One region of the Rhizobium brockwellii genome, then DNA from elsewhere that is predicted to be linked to it. Evidence: predicted binding sites of a transcription regulator. Region 1 holds the regulator's gene; the other holds the start of a gene.
What was found. The regulator PhoB, encoded in region 1, activates phosphate uptake and scavenging genes when phosphate is short. The targets are predictions, from matches to a motif close to TGTCATNNANCTGTCAT.

Region 1 (4,209 bases):
TTCGATATCACCGAAAGGCACCTGATCGAAACCCGGCGCCTTGGGGCCGAAACCTTCGAGATATTTTTCCTGGCCGCCGGCGGCGATCGTCGCCAGCGTCCGTCCGTGGAAGGCGCCTTCGAAGGTGATGATATGGAAGCGCTCGGGATGGCCCTTGGAAAACTGATAGCGGCGGGCCGTCTTGATCGCGCATTCGAGCGCCTCGGCACCTGAGTTGGTGAAGAACACCTTGTCGGCGAAGGTGGCGTCGGTCAGGCGTTTAGCCAGACGCTCCTGTCCGGGGATCTCATAGATGTTCGACAGGTGCCAGACCTTGTCGGCCTGCTCCTTCAGCGCGCCGACCACATGCGGATTGCTGTGGCCGACGGAGGTGACGGCGACGCCGGCGCCGAAATCGAGATATCGCTCGCCAGTTTCGGTGATCAGCCATACGCCCTCGCCTCGCTCGAACCGCAGTGGGGCACGAGAATAGGTGTCATAAAGCGGCGCGGCTTCAGCCATGGCGCGATCTCCATCAAAGTTGCCGGGCAATGACTCCGGCTAAGGAAACCAGGCCCGAAAAATCAAAAATGCCGCCTTGCGGCGGCGAGTGGCACTATTTCCTTTTCGCGCTGCAATGTCAACAAAACGGCGCCCTTAGCGTATGCAGCACAGGTGTACAGCGGCATTTTCAGTCTTCAACAGGCATTATTGCAGAAATGCCACGCAGGGACAGCAAGTTGGGGAAAACTACGAATTCGATTCATCCGGATTCATGCGACTCTTGTCACGGAGTCAGGCTCACACTAGGTTAAAGATCAATTACTAGACTGCATGCGGCGGAACTAGTCACCAAAATTGATCAAGCGTTTCTTGTTTCGGAGCTCCCGGGACAACGGTGAGGGATTCTGCCATCACCAACGCAAAAGGTGGAGACAGGGCATGAACTGGACAGACGAGCGGGTCGAGAAACTCAAGAAGCTTTGGGCCGAAGGACTGAGCGCCAGCCAGATCGCGGCACAACTTGGCGGTGTCAGCCGAAACGCGGTCATCGGTAAAGTGCACCGGCTGTGCCTTCCCGGCCGTGCCAAGGCCGGCGGCACCAACACCGCGGCGCGAACGCCGAAGCGCAATACATCGGCGCCGCGCGCGCCGAACTTCGCCTCTCGGATCACCACCCGCACCGTCACCCGCCAGCAGGGCGCGACGATGCTGAAGGAAGAGATCGAGATCGAAACGATCGAGGAAATGGAATACGTGCCGAGAGGCAATGTGGTGGTGCCGATTTCGCGCCGCCTCGGCCTGACGGAACTGACCGAGCGCACCTGCAAGTGGCCGGTCGGCGATCCGCTGAAGGACGACTTCCATTTCTGCGGCTGCGAATCCCCCGACAATTCGCCCTATTGCAGCTATCACCAGAAGCTTGCCTACCAGCCGGTCAACGAACGCCGCCGGGCAGCCGCGCGGGCCAGCTGAGGGGGCTGACCATCGTTAGAATGCAGAAAACGGGCCGAGTGGCCCGTTTTTTTATGCGCGGATGGAAGCTCAGGTTTCCCTCCGTCATGCTCGGCCTTGTGCCGAGCATCTGATCACCTCAACCACTTGAGAGAAAAAACTTTATTTTCAAATGCTTAATTTGGCGTGCGCAGATCCTCGGCACAAGGCCGAGGATGACGTCGCGGGTTTTGCCGGGGCTTTGCCAGCAGGCTCAGATGAAAGCCCTCAGGCTTCCATCGAATAACCGGCGCCGCGGACGGTGCGGATGACGTCCTGCATGTTGGAGAAATTCAGCGCCTTGCGCAGGCGGCCGACATGGACGTCGACGGTGCGCTCGTCGACATAGATATCGTGGCCCCAGACACCATCCAACAGCTGTGAGCGGGAGAAGACCCGGCCCGGCGACGACATCAGGAATTCCAGCAGGCGGAATTCGGTGGGGCCGAGGCGGACTTCGCGGGTCTTGCGATGGACGCGATGGGTCTCACGGTCGAGCTCGATGTCACCGCATTTCAGCACCGTCGACAGCACCTCGGGACGGGCGCGACGCAGCATCGCCTTGACGCGGGCAACGAGCTCGGGGGTCGAGAAGGGCTTGACGACATAATCGTCGGCGCCCGTCGACAATCCGCGGACACGCTCGCTCTCTTCGCCGCGCGCCGTCAGCATGATGATCGGCAGACGCTCGGTCTCCGGCCGCATGCGCAGGCGCCGGCAGAGCTCGATGCCGGAGACGCCGGGCAGCATCCAATCAAGGATGAGAAGATCGGGCGTGCGCTCCTGAAGCCGCATTTCGGCTTCGTCGCCACGAAGGATGGTATCGACCTCGAAGCCTTCCGCTTCGAGATTGTAGCGAAGAAGCACGCTGAGGGCTTCCTCGTCTTCAACAACTGCAACTCTCGGGATCATGCGTGTCGGTCTCCTCGCGCATGATCCTTAAACCAGGGTGATTTAAGCAATGCATCCTGCGCAAATTCAGAAATTGGCTGCGACCTCTTGCGCGCCCGGATGGGCGCGCACGCAAGCGGCGGGGTGTAGGCGGTTATTCGGTGACCGCGCCGACGGTGTTGGCGCTGTCGTCCTTCGGACGGTCGCCTTCCGGCTGCGCGCCTGTCGTCATGTAAAAGATCGTCTCGGCGATGTTGGTGGCGTGGTCGCCGATGCGCTCGATGTTCTTGGCGCAGAAGAGAAGATGCGTGCAGCTGGTGATGTTGCGCGGATCTTCCATCATGTAGGTCAGGAGCTCGCGGAACAGCGAGGTGTACATCGCGTCGATCTCGTTGTCGCGTTCGCGGATCGCATTCGCCTTGTCGGCGGAACGATTGGTGTAGACGTCGAGCACTTCCTTGAGCTGGACGAGCGCCAGCTCGGACAGATGCTCGAGGCCGCGGGCGAGCTTGCGGGGAACGCCGGTGCTTTGGACGGCGATGACGCGCTTGGCAGTGTTCTTGCCGAGGTCGCCGACACGTTCGAGATCGGCGGCGATGCGGATCGAACCCATGATTTCGCGCAGGTCCGCGGCCATCGGCTGGCGGCGGGCGATGGTGACGATCGCCTTGTCGCCGATTTCGCGTTCGGCGTGATCGAGGATCACATCGTCGGAGATGACCTTCTGCGCCAGCGCGGTATCGCCGTTGACGAGCGCCCGCACGGCTTCGGCGACCATCTGCTCGGCCAGGCCGCCCATTTCGGAAATCCGCCTGGACAGGAACTTCAGATCATCATCATAGGCAGAATAAATATGTGTCGATGCCATGGGGCTTTATCCTCGAATAACGGAAAGGCTTGGTGACGCCAAAATCAGCCGAAGCGACCCATGATGTAGTCCTGGGTGCGCGGATCGTCGGGATTGGTGAACATCTTGTCGGTGTCGTTCTCCTCGACGAGATTGCCGAGGTGGAACATGGCGGTGCGCTGCGAAACACGCGCGGCCTGCTGCATGGAGTGGGTGACGATGACGATCGTGTAGTTCTCGCGCAGCTCGTGGATCAGCTCCTCGACCTTGGCGGTGGCGATCGGGTCGAGCGCCGAGCAGGGCTCGTCCATCAGGATCACTTCCGGGCTGACGGCGACGGCACGCGCAATGCAGAGGCGCTGCTGCTGACCGCCCGACAGGCCGGTGCCGGACTCGTGCACGCGGTCCTTGACCTCGTTCCAGAGGCCGGCGCGCTGCAGGCTGGTCTCGACGATCTGGTCGAGATCGGCCTTCGACTTGGCGAGGCCATGGATGCGCGGGCCGTAGGAGACGTTTTCGTAGATCGTCTTCGGGAACGGGTTCGGCTTCTGGAAGACCATGCCGACGCGGGCGCGAAGTTCGACGACGTCGATATCGGGATCATAGATATCGTCGGTGTCGAGCGTGATCTTGCCGGTGACGCGGCAGCCGTCGATCGTGTCGTTCATGCGGTTGAGGCTGCGCAGGAAGGTCGACTTGCCGCAGCCGGACGGGCCGATCAGGGCGGTTACGGTGTTTTCGCGGATGTTCAGGTTCACATCGAATAGCGCGCGCTTTTCGCCGTAGTAAACCGAGACATCCTTTCCGATCATCTTATACGGGACGTTGCTCATCTTGTGATCCAGCGCCTTTTCAACTGCAGCTTCCGTCAACATGTTCATGATCTTGTAACTCCGTTTACCAGCGGCGCTCGAAGCGACGACGCAAGAGGATGGCGCCCATGTTCATGACGATCAGGAACAGGAGCAGGACGATGATGGCACCCGAAGTACGCTCAA
Region 2 (4,209 bases), 1.1 Mb from region 1:
GATCCCGAGGGTCTCGAAGCGCATCTTAAAACCAAGACGCCGCAATGGGCCGCCGCCATCACCGGCCTTTCGGTCGAAGAGATCGAAGCCTTCGCCAGCCTCGTCGGCACGACGAAGAAAACCTTCTTCCGCCTGGGCTACGGCTTCACCCGCCAGCGCAACGGCGCAGTCGCCATGCATGCGGCCGCCTCGATCGCCACCGTTCTCGGCTCCTGGCAATATGAAGGCGGCGGCGCCTTCCATTCGAACAGCGATATCTTTCGCTTGAACAGCGCCGAACTGACCGGCCGGTCGATGAAGGATGCCGATATCCGCATGCTCGATCAGTCGCAGATCGGCCGCGTGCTGACCGGTGATGCCGTGGCGCTGCGCCATCGCGGGCCGGTGACAGCGATGCTGATCCAGAACACCAATCCCGCAAACATCGCCCCCGAGCAGCGCCTCGTCAGACGCGGCTTTGCCCGTGACGATCTTTTCGTTGCCGTCCACGAGCAGTTCATGACCGAAACGGCTGAGATCGCCGATATCGTCATCCCCGCGACGATGTTCGTCGAGCACGACGACATCTACCGCGCCGGCGGCCAGAACCATATCCTGCTGGGGCCGAAGCTGGTCGAGCCACCGCCAACCGTGCGCACCAATCTCTTCGTCATCGAGGAACTGGCCAAACGCCTCGGCGTCGCCGATCGCCCCGGCTTCGGCTTCACCGCCCGCGAGATGGTCGACCGCATCCTCGAATCGAGTGGCCTGCCGGATTACAATCATTTCCTCGAACACAAATGGTTCGATCGCCAGCCTGCTTTCGAGGAAGCGCATTACCTGAACGGTTTTGCCCATCCGGATGGTAAGTTCCACTTTCGCCCGGACTGGATCAATCAGCCGGCGCCGAACAAACCGCCGGCCGCGATCGGCGCACTCGGTCCGCACGCAGCGCTTCCGGCCTTCCCCGATCAGGTCGATGTCATCGAAGTCGCCGATATCGAGCATCCCTTCCGTCTCGCCACGTCGCCGGCCCGCAATTTCCTGAATTCGAGCTTTTCCGAGACCAAGACCTCCCGCCAGAAGGAGGGCCGCCCTGAAGTGATGATCAATCCGGCCGACGCCGAAGCCAAAGGCATCACCCATGGCGATCTTGTCCGCATCGGCAACAGTCGCGGCGATCTGCGCATCCACGCCCGCATCACCACCGAAGTGAAATCGGGCGTGCTGATTGCCGAGGGTCTCTGGCCGAACAAGGCGCATGTCGACGGCGAGGGCATCAACGTCTTGACCGGCGCCGACCCCGTCGCACCCTACGGCGGCGCGGCCGTCCACGACAACAAGGTCTGGCTTCGCAGGGACGCAGCATGACCCAGCCGAAATCCCGGGTGAAGATCGCCGGCGAGGAAACCCTGTCGAATGGGTGGACGCGGCTGAGCAGCTACCTCCTCGACTATATCGACCGCAAGGGCGCAACCCATCGGTTGAAGCGGGAAGTCTACCACCGCACGCCGGCCGCCTGTATCCTGCTTTATGATCCCAGGCGCGATGTCGTGGTTCTCGTCCGCCAGTTCCGCCTCGCCGTTCATCTCAACGGCGATCCCGCCTGGATGATCGAGGTGCCGGCCGGCCTTCTCGACGACGACCATCCGGAAGCGGCGATCCGTCGCGAGGCGATGGAGGAGACCGGCTATCGCCTGCGCGATGCGCGCTTTCTGTTCAAATCCTATACTTCACCGGGTGCAGTCACCGAAGTCGTGCATTTCTTCGCAGCCCTCATCGACATCGCTGATCGCGTGGCTGAAGGCGGTGGCCTGGAAGAGGAACACGAGGATATCGAGGTCCTCGAAATCCCGCTCGACGAGGCTGCGGCGATGATCGAAACCGGCGAAATCTTCGACGCCAAGACGATCATGCTTCTGCAATGGGCGCTGTTGAACAGGGCAAATCTGACGGCGTGAATCTGCGAGGCGGGCGCATCGGGTCATTTCCAAAGCGCAACTTTCCGCTTTAAGATGATACGTCGCGAAATTTCATACGACTGTCACGAAGCAGTTCTATGCGCTGCGGTTTGTCAATCATCGGATGCGGTCAGGAGAAAGCCCATGTGGCTCAGCAATTTCACCCTCGTTCTCCCAAACGAGGTGGTGAGTGAAGGTTCCGTGCGTGTTGAGGGTGGCGTCATCGCGGAGATCCGGCCGGAGCCGGTCGCCGGTGCTGCCATCGATGGCGGCAGACGGCTGCTGATGCCGGGATTCGTCGATCTCCACGGCGACATGATCGAGCGCGAGATCGCCCCGCGGCCGAACGCGACGATGCCGATCGATTTCGGCATCCACGAACTCGACAAGAAGCTTGCCGCCGCGGGTGTCACGACGGCGTTTGCCGCCGTCTCCTTTGCGACCGAAAGCGTCTACGGCCACGTCCGCTCGCTGGAGACGACATCGGCGGTGATCGAAGGCATCAACCGCCTGCGTGATGATCTGCTGATCGACCACCGCGTCCACGCTCGTTACGAGATCACCAATGTCGGCGCAGCGCCTGCACTCGAACGCCTGCTGAATGCCGATCAGATCGACATGGTTTCGCTTACCGACCATACGCCGGGTCAGGGCCAGTACAACAACCTGCAAAGCTACATCCGTAGCATCTCCGAGCGCCGCGCCATCTCCGAGGAAATGGCGGCGGAGATCGTCGCCAAGCGCATCGCCATGCGCAACAATGCTGACATCGAGGCCAAGCTGAAGGAGATCGTCGCGCTGTCGCTGAAGCACAAGCTGTCGCTTGCCTCGCATGACGATGACAGCGTCGAAAAAGTCGCCGAGATGCACGATCTTGGCGTCACCATCAGCGAGTTTCCGGTCACTGCGCCTGCGGCCGAGGAGGCGCGCCGCCGCGGTCTCTGGACGCTGATGGGCGCGCCGAACGCGCTGCGCGGCCAGTCGATGTCGGGCAATCTCAGCGCGCTGGATGCCGCAAGGGCCGGCCTGTTGAGCGTCATCGCTGCCGATTATCATCCGGCTGCCTTCGTGCCCGGCATCTTCAAGCTTGCCGACATGGTGGAAGGCGGCCTGCCGGCAGCCGTTGCCATGGCGACCGGCAATGCGGCCCGCTCCGCCGGCCTGTCGGATCGCGGCGAGATCGCCGTCGGCCAGCGCGCTGATCTTGTCGTGGTCGAGCCCGGCGATGTCCACCGGATCCGCGCGACGTTCCGCGCCGGCCGCTTCGTCTACAGCGACGGCACGCTGCATCCGTTAAGGGCGTTGGCGGCTTAAGCGCGGTCGCCGATCAGCGAAATAAGCTGGGTCTTGGGTGCGGCGGTCGAAGCCTCCGCGCCGACGGCCTTGCCGCCTTCCATCGTCACACGGCCTTCGGCAAAGAGCCGCAAGGCTTGCGGATAGATCTGGTGTTCGATGGTGAGCACACGCGCGGCAAGGCTTTCGGCCGTGTCGCCAGAAAGAACAGGTACGGCTGCCTGGCCGATCACCGGCCCCTCATCCATGCCTTCGGTGACGAAATGCACTGTGCAGCCGGCAATCCGCATGCCGGCGTCGATCGCCCGCTGATGGGTGTGCAGGCCGGGAAATAGCGGCAGCAGGGAAGGGTGGATGTTGAGCATCCGGCCTTCGTAACGCTGGATGAAGGTCGCCGTCAGCAGCCGCATATAGCCTGCCAGGCAGAGAATGTCGGGCGAAAGCTCATCGAGCGCCGAAAAGATCGCCGCCTCATGCGCATCCTTGCTGGCATAGTCCTTACGGGGAAAGGCAAAGGTGGCAATACCTTCGGCGGCGGCCTTGGCAAGCCCGCCGGCATCCGTGTTGTCGGAGATCACCCCGACAATCTCGGCCGGGTAGTCGGCTGCCTTCGCCGCCGCAACCAGCGCCATCATGTTGGAGCCGCTGCCTGATATGAAGACGACGGCGCGTTTGCGCGGCGAGCTCATATGGCAAGCGTGCCCTTGTAGACCGTGCCGGCAGCGCCTTCGTCGCGGGCGATCATGCGGCCGAGCGTGATAACTGTCTCGCCCTCGGCTTCGAGTGCCGCGGAAACCGCCGCGACGTTCTCACCGGCGACGACGGCGATCATGCCGACGCCGCAGTTGAAGGTGCGCAGCATTTCCTTGGATTCGACGCCACCCGTCTTGGCGAGCCATGAAAACACCGGCGGCACCTGGACGGCGGCAAGATCGATCTCTGCCGCCAAATGCTTCGGCAGCACGCGCGGAATATT

Region 2: RLCC275e_RS06205 (alpha-D-ribose 1-methylphosphonate 5-triphosphate diphosphatase) is a predicted target of PhoB. The motif match lies at 2,011-2,027, and genes of this name have one in related genera.

The regions. Positions count from the first base shown of each region.
Region 1 is NZ_CP053439.1:161,181-165,389, reverse strand. It holds gene RLCC275e_RS00825 (aspartate aminotransferase family protein) at 1-501, opposite strand, end outside; gene RLCC275e_RS00820 (GcrA family cell cycle regulator) at 922-1,455, shown strand; gene phoB (phosphate regulon transcriptional regulator PhoB) at 1,702-2,385, opposite strand; gene phoU (phosphate signaling complex protein PhoU) at 2,519-3,232, opposite strand; gene pstB (phosphate ABC transporter ATP-binding protein PstB) at 3,277-4,092, opposite strand; gene pstA (phosphate ABC transporter permease PstA) at 4,109-4,209, opposite strand, start outside.
Region 2 is NZ_CP053439.1:1,217,107-1,221,315, forward strand. It holds gene RLCC275e_RS06195 (molybdopterin-containing oxidoreductase family protein) at 1-1,350, shown strand, start outside; gene RLCC275e_RS06200 (NUDIX domain-containing protein) at 1,347-1,940, shown strand; gene RLCC275e_RS06205 (alpha-D-ribose 1-methylphosphonate 5-triphosphate diphosphatase) at 2,085-3,254, shown strand; gene purN (phosphoribosylglycinamide formyltransferase) at 3,251-3,922, opposite strand; gene purM (phosphoribosylformylglycinamidine cyclo-ligase) at 3,919-4,209, opposite strand, start outside.